2 regions of the Mesorhizobium sp. M0159 genome follow, and region 2 is predicted to be linked to the other one. Evidence: riboswitches for the same ligand, from Rfam matches in the RefSeq annotation. Region 2 holds a riboswitch; the other holds the start of a gene.
The links. Region 2 has a riboswitch for thiamine pyrophosphate ahead of thiB (thiamine ABC transporter substrate binding subunit). Riboswitches for the same ligand answer to the same signal wherever they lie in the genome.
Positions count from the first base shown of each region.

Region 1: it holds a riboswitch for thiamine pyrophosphate, as region 2 does, so the genes downstream of both, thiC (phosphomethylpyrimidine synthase ThiC) here and thiB (thiamine ABC transporter substrate binding subunit) in region 2, are expected to answer to the same signal.

Region 1 covers NZ_JAMYTF010000015.1:1,834-9,038, reverse strand. Annotated here, with positions in the region: gene thiO (glycine oxidase ThiO) at 1-173, opposite strand, end outside; gene thiC (phosphomethylpyrimidine synthase ThiC) at 170-2,005, opposite strand; TPP riboswitch at 2,110-2,226, opposite strand; gene NKJ32_RS16570 (Fic family protein) at 2,409-3,953, opposite strand; gene NKJ32_RS16565 (YybH family protein) at 5,096-5,551, shown strand; gene NKJ32_RS16560 (conjugal transfer protein TraG) at 6,070-7,205, shown strand, end outside.
Region 2 covers NZ_JAMYTF010000001.1:259,777-266,981, reverse strand. Annotated here, with positions in the region: gene NKJ32_RS01305 (M48 family metalloprotease) at 1-739, opposite strand, end outside; gene thiQ (thiamine ABC transporter ATP-binding protein) at 994-1,785, opposite strand; gene thiP (thiamine/thiamine pyrophosphate ABC transporter permease) at 1,782-3,401, opposite strand; gene thiB (thiamine ABC transporter substrate binding subunit) at 3,653-4,666, opposite strand; TPP riboswitch at 4,710-4,824, opposite strand; gene NKJ32_RS01285 (thiamine diphosphokinase) at 4,952-5,596, shown strand; gene NKJ32_RS01280 (ABC-F family ATP-binding cassette domain-containing protein) at 5,612-7,205, shown strand, end outside.

The DNA.
Region 1 (7,205 bases), on a different contig from region 2:
TGCTCGGCGCTTTCACGCTCGCACCATGGCGCCAACATGCCACCGGCGAACCACGACGCATTGCCCCCAAGGCCAGGCCTTGTCTCGGCAACGGAAACCGCCGCGCCGCGTGCGGCGAGCTCGAAGGCCGCGGTGAGGCCGGCAACGCCGGCCCCTTTGACCAGCACCTTCATGATGGCTCATGCGCCTGTGGCGAAAGCGGTGCGCCGGTCTCGTCCGCCGGCACGTAGAGATCGCCGCCCTCGCGGTATTTCGCCGCCATCGCCGCCATGCCCTCCTTCTGCGCTTCGGCGCGGATGTCGTGGGAAATTCGCATCGAGCAGAATTTCGGTCCGCACATCGAGCAGAAATGCGCCAGCTTGTGCGCCTCCTTGGGCAAGGTCTGGTCGTGGAAGGACCGTGCGGTTTCGGGGTCGAGCGACAGGTTGAACTGGTCCTCCCAGCGGAACTCGAAGCGCGCGCGGGAAAGGGCATCATCCCTGACTTTCGCCGCCGGATGACCCTTCGCCAGGTCGGCGGCATGGGCGGCGATCTTGTAGGTGATCACGCCAATCTTGACATCGTTGCGATCGGGAAGGCCGAGATGCTCCTTGGGCGTGACGTAGCAGAGCATGGCGGTGCCGAACCAACCGATCATCGCCGCGCCGATGCCGGAGGTGATGTGGTCATAGCCCGGCGCGATGTCGGTCGTCAGCGGGCCAAGCGTATAGAACGGCGCCTCGCCGCAAACGGCGAGTTGCTTGTCCATGTTCTGCTTGATCTTGTGCATCGGCACGTGGCCAGGCCCCTCGATCATCACCTGGCAATCCTTCGCCCAGGCGATCTTCGTCAGCTCGCCAAGCGTTTCCAGCTCGGCGAACTGCGCCGCATCGTTGGCATCGGCGATCGAGCCGGGACGAAGGCCGTCGCCGAGCGAGAAGGAGACGTCATAGGCGCGGCAGATGTCGCAGATCTCCGCGAAGTGCTCGTAGAGGAAGCTTTCCCGGTGATGGTGCAGGCACCATTTTGCCATGATCGAGCCGCCGCGCGAGACGATACCCGTGACCCGGTCAACGGTCAGTGGGATGTAATGCAGCCGCACGCCGGCATGGATGGTGAAATAGTCAACGCCCTGTTCGGCCTGTTCGATCAGCGTGTCGCGGTACACCTCCCAGGTCAGATCCTGGGCAATGCCGCCAACCTTCTCGAGCGCCTGGTAGAGCGGCACCGTGCCGATCGGCACCGGCGAGTTGCGGACGATCCAGTCGCGGATGTTGTGGATGTTGCGGCCGGTCGACAGGTCCATCACCGTATCGGCGCCCCAGCGGATCGCCCAGACCATCTTTTCGACCTCTTCAGCCATCGACGATGTGACGGCGGAGTTACCGATATTGGCGTTGATCTTGACCAGGAAATTGCGACCGATAATCATCGGTTCGCTCTCGGGATGATTAATGTTGGCGGGAATGATCGCGCGTCCGCGCGCCACCTCGTGGCGGACGAATTCAGGCGTGACGAAATCGGGCAGTGTCGCGCCGAAAGCCTCGCCGTCGCGCTCAAGCTTGCCGTGCAGGATCTCGCGACCAAGGTTCTCGCGGATGGCGGCGAACTCCATTTCGGGTGTGATGATGCCGGCGCGCGCATAGGCAAGCTGGGTCACCGCCTTGCCTGCTTTGGCTCTGAGCGGTCGGTGGCGAATGGGAAATTCCGGCGTCAGGCGTTCGCCCGCGGCGAATCCGTTGTCCTCCGGCCGGACATGGCGGCCGTCATAGGCCTCGACATCGCCCCGCGCCGTAATCCATTCGTGGCGAAGCCGTGCAAGGCCATTTTCGATGCTGGTTTCGACAGTCGGGTCTGTATAGGGGCCGGACGGATCGTAGACGGTGACGGGCGGTTCGCCGGCCGTCGGATGGACGGAGATTTCGCGCATTGGCACCCTGAGCTGCGGGTGGATGGTACCGGATTTGTGGATTTTGCGTGAGGCAGGCAGCGGTCCCGTCGAGACGGCGGGGGTGAGGGCATTCATCTTGAGGCTCCTTTGCTCGTTGCATTGGAGACCCAGTTCTGTGCCGGAAGGATGAAAAGACGCTTCTAGCGACCTGCCGAAACAGGACCTCGGGCGTAAACTCCCGCAAAGCGCTTGCACCGTCCCTACGCCAGTATGAACTGGATCAGGTTCAACGGGTCACTGCGCCGCGAATGCCAACAGTATCTCAGCCCCTTGCCGGGACTCCCCTGGTGAATGCGTGAGGTTGGACGGGACGGCTCCGGTTTGTCAAGCGCGTTCTGGCCGCGGCTGATCGGCGGTCGGTCAGACCGTGCGGAAAAAATCGTGCATGTCTCGGCGACAAGTCAAGCGTCGGAGATGAAGGCAGGGACAAGGGAAACGCAAACCGTCGGACTAAAAATCGATCCTGATGATCACACCTTCAATGGGCACCAAAGGTTTGCGCGTAGATCGCCTCGATTCTTCCTGCCTCGTCACTGGTCAGCGCGGCGAATTCCTTTTCGCGCGCGCGGTTCGATAGATGTCCATCATTCTGGTGAAGAAAACGGAAGAGCAGATCGGTCAACCGCTCGGGCATGTCAATAAAGGCGTCCACCTGCTGTCGGAACTGATCGTAGCGCTGCAGAAATGCGGTTTCCTGGGGAAGGTCCCGTTCGATCGTCCGCTGAACGCAGGCATAGAGGAATTCGGCATGCGGGGTTGCATCGAAGAACCGGTAGAAATCACCGGTGTCATTCAGCACCCGGACGTTGAATTGCGGCGTCGGTTCCCATTCCACCAACGGCAGAAGGCGCTGCGAATAGCTCTCGAGCACGCCCCTGTACTCGTTGATCTGGTCCAGGATCGCGGCCGAGACGGGAAAGACAACTCCCGGCGGATTGAAGCCGCGCATGGCAAGGACGTGGTGGATTAGGTAGCGGTGAATGCGGCCGTTTCCGTCCTCGAACGGGTGAATGTAGACAAAGCCGAAGGCGAGGATTGCGGCGGCTACGACTGCATCAAGGTTTTGCGCGGGGCCCTGATCGAACGCCGCCATTCCATCAATTAGCCGCGGCAGGTCCTCGGGCCGAGCGCTGATGTGATCGGGCAAGGGCGTGCCGTTGTCTCGGTCATGCTCACCGACGAAACCTCCTTCTTTTCGGAAGCCAAGTCTTACGAAACGGGCGTCGCCAAGTACAATTCTTTGCAGACGCAGCAGCTCATCGCGATTGATCGGCCAGCGGCCGGATTCGCCGATGGCGCGGCCCCAGCGCTGGATGCGATCTTGCGGCGGGTGCTCGCCCTCGATCGCATAGCTTGATCGCGAGTCTTTGAGCAAAAGAAAGGCGGCGGTCCGAGCAAGAAGGTCGCGCGGCACGTCCGCTACGATTGCCTCCGCGCGCCGCGGTAGTTCAAGGCCGATGAATTTTTCGAGAATCTTGGTGCGGAACACCAGAGGGCAGAACTCACGCGTGCCGGGGAGATTGTCCCTTACGCGGTAGCGCGAAGCGGTCTTGTCGGGTCCCGGCCACTGCAGCTCGGGATCGACAACCGGAATGTATCGTCCGGCCTTCGCGTCCGGCAGATCGATACGCGCGCCCCTCAGCCATTCATATAAAAACCAGATGCGTCGGGCATAACTGCCGGTCGGGCTTTCACGGACCAGCGCCTCGATCGGCGCGGGACCGGTCACTTGGAACAGCCGCTTGAGGACGGCAAGGTCCAGTCCCTCGTACTTGAGCGCAAAGGTCAGGTGGCCTTCGAGGGTAGGATTTGGGGCATGGCGGGGGGTCATGATCCGCCAGCCATCCCGTTCGGTAATGCGATGATGCTCGCCCGTGGCGAACAACCTACGGGGCAAGGGCACGGCGAGCCTGTAGGCTCCGATCAGGGCGCTGTACCCGGCCGGGGTCGCCGTTTCAGGAAGGCGGATTTCCTGAAAAACGGTAACAGGACCTGAAAATTGGTGCTCTTGCACCGCAGGCATGAAAAGCGAATCCTTTCATCGAATTTTGGTTAGTTCGGCCAAAACCTATGAAAAATGATCCTATCCCATGAAAATTGATGCCACAAGACAAATTTTCCGAAAACCGATTCTAAAACGGTGCTGAAGTCGATCAAGCAAGAACTCCGCCACCGGCTCAAGGAAGCGACTTCAGACAAAAAGGTGAGTCCAGGAACCGCCATTCGCCCGCCTGTTAGTCACGAGGCCGGCACGAATGGCCCGCCTTACGTCGAGCCGGATTGCTCGAGGAGCAGCGCGCCGTTCGGGGCTGCCTCATAGAGCGCTCCGGCGCGCGATCCCGATTTGATAGCCGCGATCACGCTCGCGACTGATCTTGGTGACGTGGCGGCGTCGGAGTAGAAAAGTGATGCAGGATCTCGGTGGCGTCGTGTGTGTGTGACCTGAAATGAGTTCTCTACGGTATGGGGGGCGGCACGCAGCGCGCGCGTCTTCTCGGCAAACAGATCGACGAAGCGGCACCGAAGGGAAGTTCCCGGCATTCATTCTCGCCATCGCTGCCCCAATTTGCCGACCGGACTGCCGATCGATCTCGGCCAATACCTTGCGCGCGCAAGGGCCGAAGCTGAACTGGGCGGCACCTGCTCATTCGGGAGCTAACTCATGCTTGGCGCGCTAGCCCGAGAGAGCTGTGCCTGATCGAATGCGTGAAATCGTAGCTCGGGGTGGAGAGGCTGACGCGGTCATCTGTCACCCGCCTTCGGGCTGTAACGAAAAGCGCGACATCGTCTCCAATGCTCGTTCCCCACGTCGAGGGCCCAGCGGCTTGGCTGCGGGGGGACTGTCAGCTAGTGGCCGCTGGGCCTTGACGACCAGCGAGCGTAAGAGGAGGCCCTGTGCTGGCTGACGAAAACTTGCGAGCAAAGCCGCGGAAAAGCATCATTCGAACGAATTCTTTCGTCGAGACGAGGAGGCAGTGAGCGGTAGCCGCCGCTTTGAAGCTCTCCGGCAGCTGCTACGCTGGTCGTTCAGAGGGTCGCAGCTGCGCTTGCGCCGTCATATCAGATAAGTCTAATATAATCCGCGCCTGGCCATCGAACGCCGCGGCGCCCTCGGGTCGGCGCTATTCATCGGGTGGGCATGTCGGGCACGCAAGGGAGGACGAAATGAGACTGGTTCAGTCATTTGCATTTGCTGCTGTGCTGCTTCTTTCGTCTGCATTGTCTGCGGCCCCCCACTCGGCTCGTGAGGACATCGAAGCGGCGTTGGTAAAATTCATGGACGCCTTCAACAGCGGAAACGCAGCAGCGGTAGGTCAAATGTATACCGACGATGCCGCCCTGCTGCCACCCGACGGCAAACGCATCGATGACCGCAAGGGCGTGGAAGAATTCTGGCAGGGCGCAATCAAGGCCGGGATGAAGAATCTCACCCTGAAGGCGCTGGAAGTGGAAGGGAGCGGGAATCTCGCCTACGAAGTTGGCGCATTTACGCTCAGTGTGCCGAGCAAAGGCGGTGCCCCTTCCACCGTTGCGGGCAAGTACATTGTCGTTTGGAAAAAAGGGGACGACGGGACATGGCGCCTGCATCGGGACATCTGGAACTTAGGTGCGGCCGAATAGATTCCGCGACCCGTGAGGCCGGCGCGGCTTGCAACAGTTCCAACGAAAGTCCATGGCAATAGTTGATGTGACTGAATTGATTAACAAAATTGAACAGACTTGATGGGTCTGCTCATCGAGTCGGCTCTGGATCTATCGCGCTACCGATCAGGGAGGCGGTAAGATTCGAGCTCAGCAGAACGGCTGACCACCACTTGCCGGGACTAGAGTGTTCTCCGGCTCGGCGCGCCGCTGAGGACTCTTGTTCATTTGGTCATGCGCAATCCGTGGTTCTCCAAGAACCCGTCCATCTCGTCGAATGCCATCTGAGCCGAGACAACTAACTATCATTGGGCAAGTAGCGGCTCAACGGCTCCAGAAGAAAGCAGCCCCCCTATGCTCGTTCAACATTCGAGATCGCATCGGGCAAGTCTTTCCACGTCCGGGTACGCCATGCTGCTTCGACCGCCCCTTTTTTCTTGCGAATTTAGGAATTCGAGCTTTTCGGTTGTTCCGATCATCCATTTGGGAAACGACCGATGCCGGCAAGCAAGGTTTTATGGGGCCAGATCCTCACCGCCTTTCTGATCGTCGTCGCGACAACATGGGGAGCAACACAGTGGACGGCAGGGCGGCTCGGCTTTCAAAGCCAACTCGGTCCGCCGTGGTTCGAATTGGCTGGACAGCCCGTTTACCCGCCGCCAGCCTTTTTCTGGTGGTGGTTTTTCTACGACGCCTACGCGCCGAAGGTCTTCCTGGAGGGCGCGGCGATTGCGGCGAGCGGAAGCCTCATGGCTATCGTCGCAGCGATCGGGATGTCGCTGTGGCGGGCGCGCGAGGCAAAGGATACCACGACTTACGGCTCGGCGCGCTGGGCGACGCGAGACGAAATCAAGGCCGCTGGGATGATCGGTCAGGATGGGGTGATCCTGGGTATGTTGGGCCGACACTATCTGCGCCACGACGGTCCGGAACACGTGCTATGTTTCGCACCGACCCGAAGCGGCAAAGGCGTCGGCCTGGTCGTACCGTCACTACTGACCTGGCCGGGTTCGGCAATCGTCCACGACATCAAAGGCGAAAACTGGGAACTGACGGCCGGATGGCGGGCTCGTTTCGGCCAGGTGCTTCTGTTCGACCCGACCAATGCTGGATCCGCAGCCTACAATCCTCTGCTGGAGGTGCGACGGGGCGAGTGGGAAGTTCGAGATGTGCAGAACGTGGCGGATGTCCTGGTCGACCCAGAAGGCACATTGGAACGCCGCAACCACTGGGAGAAGACCAGCCATGCGTTGCTGGTCGGCGCAATACTGCACGTGCTCTATGCGGAGAAAGACAAGACCCTCGCAGGCGTGGCGAACTTCCTTTCCGATCCAGAGCGGCCAATCGAGGCAACGCTGCGCGCCATGATGCTGACGCGGCATTTGGGTGATGCAGGCCCGCATCCCGTCGTGGCGTCGGCTGCTCGGGAACTGCTTAACAAGTCCGAGAACGAGCGTTCCGGCGTGCTCTCGACGGCCATGAGTTTTCTGGGCCTCTACCGCGATCCAGTTGTGGCCAAGGTGACGTCATGCTGTGACTGGCGGATCGCAGACCTTGTCGAGGAGGCACGGCCGACGACGCTCTATCTGGTCGTGCCGCCATCGGACATCAGTCGCACAAAGCCGCTGATGCG
Region 2 (7,205 bases):
GGTGCGTCGCCAGGAAGTCGAGGCTGGCGTCGGTGGCGCCGCTGATCGAGCGGAAATCGGTATAGGCCGACATCGACTGCAGGAAGCGGCCGGCGGCGTAGGGATCGAAACCGGCTTCGCCGATCGACTTGATGCCGATGGCGTCGGCCTCCAGCTCCTGATTGCGCGAGAACTGGGCCAGCCTCAGCTTGCCGCGGATCAGCGCCGCCTTGGCCGTCGGGTTGTCGCCGAGCACATCCGAAACGACCTTGGTCGCCAACCCCTCCTCGGCTTCCAGCTGCTGGCGCTGCAGGCCGTGGTTGGCCGTAACGTGGCCCATCTCATGCGCGATGACGGCGGCAAGCTCGGCGGAATCGTTGGCCAGCGCCAGCAGCCCGCGGGTGATGTAGAGATAGCCGCCCGGCAGCGCGAAGGCATTGACGTTGGGCGAGTTGAGGATGGTGATGCGGTAGGTCTGGGTTGGGTTGGCCGACACCACGGTCAGTCTGCCGACGATCTTGGCCACCATGCGCTCGAGCTTGGGGTCGGAATACTCGCCGCCATAGGTGGCGAGGATGCGCGGGTGCTGCGCCTTCGCCAGTTGAGCGAGCTTGCCGTTGGCGGCGACATTGTCGACCGTGATCGGCTTGTCGGAGGGCTGGAAGCCCGATTCCTGCACGTCGGGAGGCGTGAACATCTGGCAGCTTGCCAGCGCCACGGCAAGACCGGCCAGCGCCAGAAAGCGCGCCAGCGGTTTCACCCTCCGATTGTCGATGCCGGTCGGCAGATCGGCGTCCTTTCAAGTCCTGGCACGTGACCGCGAAAATCGGGCGCGATTTCCGGAAAGCATCACGCGCAAAATCAAGTGCTACGGCGTCCTTCGTGCGTCCGACAGATACGAGGCAGCAAGGGCAAATCACGGTCTAGGCCGGACCAGCTCCTGGCGGACCTAGCCACACTACCTCGACCATGGCAAGCAAGCGCCGCTTCGCCTTCCGCCGGTTTGACCATAAATTATGTCCGCTTCCGGGCAACATCTCGTGATCCAGCCGCAAAGGGACCCGAGCCGATATAGCGTCGGAATGCCTCCGGTCCAGCCCCGACGAAAAAATCGGCCGCGGTGCCCGTCGCGGCAACCGTGCCACCATCCAGGAAAACCATGTTTTGGCCGATACGGCGCGCATCGTCCGGCTGGTGCGTGACGAATAGCACCGTCATGCGCTGCTCCGAATGGACGTCGGCCACCAGGTCGAGCATGTCGTCGCGCAGTGCCGGTCCGAGCGAAGCGAACGGCTCGTCGAGCAACAGCACCGGCCGGTCGCGCACCAGGACGCGGGCGAGCGCGACGCGCTGCCGCTCGCCGCCCGAGAGTTCGCGCGGCAGCCGGCTTTCCTTGCCGGCAAGGCCGACGCGCTTCAGCGCTGCGGCGATTGCGGCGCGGTCAGCCTCGCTCAGCCTGAGCGAAGGCGAGCGGCCGAGCCCGACATTCTGCTCGAGGGAAAGATGGGCAAACAGGTTGTTTTCCTGGAACACCATCGATACCGGCCGCGCTGATGGCGGCGCAGTGCTGACGTCGGCGCCGCCGATCAGCACGCGGCCCGACCGCGGCGTCTCGAAGCCGGCCACCAGATTGAGCAGCGTCGACTTTCCCGAACCGCTCGGCCCCATAATGGCGGTGATTTCCGACGCCGGGAAATCGACATCGAATATAAGCGGCGTTTCACCATAGCTGAACGAGACATTATCGAGTCGTACGGCCGCGCCTTTTTCCACCGAAATGGACCGTTCCGGGCTGGTCGGCATCATGATTTCTCGCCCCTTCCCAGCCAGTCCGCGGCCAACACCAGCGCCAGGCAGACAAGGCCGAGCAGCAGCGCCAGGCCGGCGGCATCCTCAGTGCGGTAACTGCCCATGCGCGCCAGCAGCAGATAGGGCAAGGTCTGCACGGAATCGCTGCCGAACAGCGCAATGACGCCGAGATCGCCAAGCGACAGCGCCATGGCGAAAGCGAAGCCGGTGGCGAGCGGCCGCCGCAGCGACGGCCAGTCGACCAGCCGCAACCGGTTCCAGCCCGAGATACCAAGCTGTGCGCAGAGCCGTTCGTGGCGTTCGCTCGACGCGTCATAGGCAGGGCGGATGGCGCGGATGGCGAACGGCATCGCCATCACCGCATTGACCGCAACGACCATGACAGGGGCGATCGCAAAGACATCGCTGACGGTGCGCAAGAGCAGGAACCAGCCGGCGCCGATGACGATGGGCGGCACCACCAGGACGAACCCCGCACCGGTGTCGGCCAGATGTTCGAGCAGTGTCCGCCGGCCTGTCCGCCGGGTGAGCGCCAGCGCCCGGCGCGCCATGACCAGCGACAGCGACAACGCCACAGAGAGCAGCGCCGATAGGAGGGAGAGCACGGCACTGGTCGCCGTCGCTTGCCGCACCGCGCTCTCGCCGGCCAGGCGGCCGAGATCGGCGCCAAGCCCGGCTGCCAACGTGGCCGCCATCGGCCCGGCGACAAACAGCAGTGCCAGCCCGATCGCCAATGCGTTCAGCACGGTCTCGGCCGCACCGGCTGAAAAATACCGGCGCGGCGCCACCGGCAGATTGGCATCCCCTACCATATTGGCGCCGAGCCGCGTCAAGGCCAGCACGACGACGAAGGTCAGGGCAATCTGCAGCAGGGTCAGCGTCACAGCCCGCGCCGGGTCGAAGTCGAAACGCAGCGCCTGGTAGATGGCAACCTCGAGCGTCGTCGCGCTGGGTCCGCCGCCGAGCGTAAGCACGATGGTGAAGGAGGTGATGCACAGCATGAAAACGAGCCCTGCAACGCCGGGCAAGGCCGCACGCAGCGGCGGCCATTCGATCAGCCGGAAGGCCGGCGCAGCGCCCATGCCAAGCTGGCTCGCCAGCCGCCATTGGTCGGCCGGCACGGTCTGCAACGCCTCCAGGAACAGCCGCGTCGCCAGCGGCAGGTTGAAGAAGACATGGGCGACGAGTATGCCCGACAGGCCATAGATGCCGGGCCAGCTCTGGCCGCCTAGCGCGCCCAGCGTGCCGGCAAAATAGCCGGCGCGGCCATAGAGCGCCAAGACACCGAGTGCGGCAACAATGGCCGGCAGCGCCAGCGGCACGGCGAAAAGCTGGAGGATGAAGCCTCGCCCGAAAAAACGTGGATGCCGCGACAGGGCACGCGCGACGAACAGCGCCGGTGCAACGGAGAGCAGGGTCGACAGCAGAGCCTGCCAGAGCGTGAAACGGACGACGCGCAAGAGATAGGAATCGAAAGCGGAGGCGGCGCCGGACAGGTCGCGTGTGGCTTCGACGACGAGCCCGGCGAATGCACCGCCGATCAGCAGCGCGATGGCGGCGAGCGCGACGATGCCGGCAGTGACGCGGGGATCGGCCGGATGACGCGTACGCATGTCGCGCTACCCGACACTACGACAGGTGTTGATCGAAGGAAATACCTGACAATGGCCGAGCCCACCCCTCTCTGGCCTGCCGGCCATCTCCCCCTCAAGGGGGGAGATTGCGCACTCAGCCGCCTTCGCCAATCTCACAAGTGGCAGGATGAGGAGAGGCGACAAAGCTGCCGATCTCCCCCCTTGAGGGGGAGATGGCCGGCAGGCCAGAGGGGGGTGGCTTGGCGCAAACATCCGACGAGGCTTGAGCCCTACTTGCTCATCACCGCCAGCCACTCGTCGACCCAGGCCTTGCGATTTGCGGCGACGTCTTCCGGGCTGAACAGCAAGGTCTTGGTCGGCTTGACCAGCTTATCGAACGCCGGGTTGAGCGGCTTGTCGGTTTTGCCGGCCGGGAACATCCAGTTGGTTTCGGGAATGACATCCTGGAACTTCGGTCCGGTCATGAAGGCAATGAACTTTTCTGCCAGCGGGTTCTTCGCACCCTTGGTGGTGATCCCCGCAACCTCGATCTGCAGATATTCGCCCTCCTCGAAGGACGCCGCCTGGTAGCGCTCGGTGTTTTCGGCGACCATGTGGTAGGCCGGCGAGGTGGTGTAGGACAGCACCATCGGCGCCTCGCCCTTGGTGAACAGGCCGTAGGCCTCGCTCCAGCCCGGCGTTACCGTCAGCACCTTCGCCTTGAGTTTGGCCCAGGCTTCCGGCGCCTTGTCGCCGTAGACCGACTTGACCCACAGCAGCAGGCCAAGGCCCGGCGTCGAGGTGCGCGGATCCTGGATGACGATCTTCTCTCCGGCATCGCCCTCGACCAATTCCCTGAGGCTCTTCGGCGGGCTCTTCAGTTTTTCGGTATCGTAGACGACGGCGAAATAGCCATAGTCGAACGGCACGAAAATATCGTCGCTCCAGCCGCCCGGCACACTGACGCCCGACACGGCGCCGTGCGGCGAAAACAGGCCGGTTGCCTTGGCGTCGGCGGTTACGTTGGTATCGAGGCCAAGTACGATATCGGCCTTGGTCGCGGCGCCTTCCAGCTTCACACGATTGAGCAGCGCCACGCCGTCGGCGACCGAGACGAATTCGACGACGCAACTGCATTCGGCCTCGAAGGCCTTCTTCACCGCCGGTCCCGGACCCCAATCGGCGGTGAAGCTTTCATAGGTATAGACCGTCAGTCTATCCTGTGCCGATGCCTGCCCTGGCAGGGCGAGCGCGGATGCCGCAAGCAGGACAATTGAGACAAGAGAGTGGAAAAAACTGCGCATCGGCGCCTCCTTCGTTCGCGTTGAAAGGAATTGAGGCGTCGGGCTGTCCGAAACGTCTAATCCCTCCGCCGGTACAAACCGGATCAGGTTCAGCGGGTTGGCAGTCTTGCCTCTCAGCCGGTCCGCGAAGATCGCGTCCGGCACCCCGTTAGAGCGTTTCGACACATAGGCCCGGCCGAAGTGCTGCGCAAGCGGAAGTTTGCCGGGCATCCAAAGCCCAGCCTTCCGTTTCGTCTGCCGTTTCATCTTCCGTTTCCGGGGCAGGGCTGGTAAGGGCCACGAGATATGAGCACATTCACCATCCTGCTTGGCGGCGATCTCATCCGCACGCCGCTGCTCGACCGCCAGGTCGAAGGCTCGCGCGTCATCGCCGCCGATGCCGGCATCGGCCATGCCCGCATGCTGGGCCTGAGGCCGGAACTCTGGGTCGGCGATTTCGATTCGGTGCCTGCCGAGTTGCCGGAGGATCTGGCCGCCGTGCCACGGCAGGTGTTTCCCGCCGAAAAAGACAAGACCGACGGTGAACTCGCTATCGCCGCCGCACTCGAACGTGGTGCGACCAGCCTTGTGCTCGCAGGCGCCTTCGGCGGCAAACGTACCGACCACATCTTCCTGCATCTGGCGCTAAGCGTCCGGCTGGCGGAAGGCGGAACGGAAGTGCTTTTGACCAGCGGCGCACAGGAAGGCATTCCTTTGCTGCCTGGAAAGACTGGCTTCGACTATGTCGACGGCACGCTGTTTTCGGTGCTCGGCTTTTCGGATCTCGCCGGCCTGACAGTCACCGGCGCCAAATGGCCGCTCGACCATGTCGAGGTTGCGTTCGGCTCGTCGCTGACCATTTCCAACGAGGTCAGGGGCCGGTTGGAAATCGCGCTGGCCAGCGGCCGCGCGCTGCTGCTCGCGCATCCCTACCCTCTTCCGGAAAGCTGAGCCCAGAAAGCTGACATGGCGCCGCCGCTTCTCAATCTCGACGGGATAAAGCTGACATTTGGCGGCACGCCGCTGCTCGACGGTGCCGCCCTGACGGCCTCAGTTGGTGACAAGATCGCCCTGGTCGGCCGCAACGGCTCTGGCAAGTCGACGCTCCTCAAGATAGCCGCCGGGCTGATCGAACCGCAGGACGGCGAAGTCTTCCGCCAGCCTTCGGCGACCGTGCGCTACTTGCCGCAAATGCCCGACATGGACGGCTTTGCGACTGTCCGCGCCTATGTCGAGGCGGGGCTCGGGCCGGCCGACGATCCCTACCGCGCCACCTATCTGATGGAGCATCTCGGCCTGACCGGCGAGGAACGGCCGAACGACCTCTCCGGCGGCGAGGCGCGGCGCGCCGCCCTCGCCCGCGTCATGGCGCCGGAGCCCGACATTCTCCTCCTCGATGAGCCGACCAATCATCTTGACCTTTCGGTCATCGAATGGCTGGAGGAGGAGCTTGCCCGCACCTCCTCGGCACTGGTCGTCATCTCGCATGACCGCCGTTTTCTCGAGCGCGTGTCACGCGCCACAATCTGGCTCGACCGCGGCCAGACCCGCCGTCTCGACAAGGGCTTTGGCTATTTCGAGGAATGGCGCGACACGGTGCTGGAGGAGGAAGAGCGCGAGCAGCACAAGCTCGGTCGCCAGATCGTGCGCGAGGAGCACTGGCTGCGCTATGGCGTGACGGCAAGGCGCAAGCGCAACATGCGCCGGCTCGGTGAATTGCAGACCATGCGCCAGCGCTTTCGTGGTCATCGCGGCGCCGAGGGTGCGGCGACGATGACAGCCAGCGACGCCGCCGAATCCGGCAAACTGGTGATCGAAGCCAAGAACATCGAGAAGAGCTTTGGCGATCTGACCGTGGTCAAGGGATTCTCGACCCGCATCCAGCGCGGCGATCGCGTCGGCCTGGTCGGGCCGAACGGCGCCGGCAAGACGACGCTGTTGAAGATGCTGACCGGCGAATTGAAGCCGGACGCAGGCACGGTGCGGCTCGGCACCAATCTGGAGATCGCCACGCTCGACCAGAAGCGCGAAGCCGTCGACCCGCAGGAGACACTGGCGCAGTATCTGACCGACGGGCGCGGCGAGAACCTCGTCATCAATGGCGAGCAGCGCCACGTCGTCTCTTACATGAAAGACTTCCTGTTCAAGCCGGAACAGGCGCGCACGCCGGTGCGCGAGCTTTCGGGCGGCGAGCGGGCACGGCTGATTCTCGCACGCGTTTTGGCGCGGCCGGCAAACCTGCTTGTGCTCGACGAGCCGACCAACGATCTCGACATGGAGACGCTGGAGCTGCTGCAGGAACTGGTCGCCGGTTTTGCCGGCACGGTGATCCTGGTCAGCCACGATCGCGATTTCCTCGACCGCACCGTGACCAGCATCATCGCGCCGGATGGTGACGGCCGCTGGATCGAATATGCCGGCGGCTATTCCGACATGCTTGGGCAGCGCGGCGGCACCAGGCTGGACGACCGCAGGGCGCGGCCAAAAGCAGAAGCCGGTGAAGCGACGGCGGCAAGCAGGAACGAAGCGGCCGCACCGAAGGGCCCGGCCAAGAAACTGT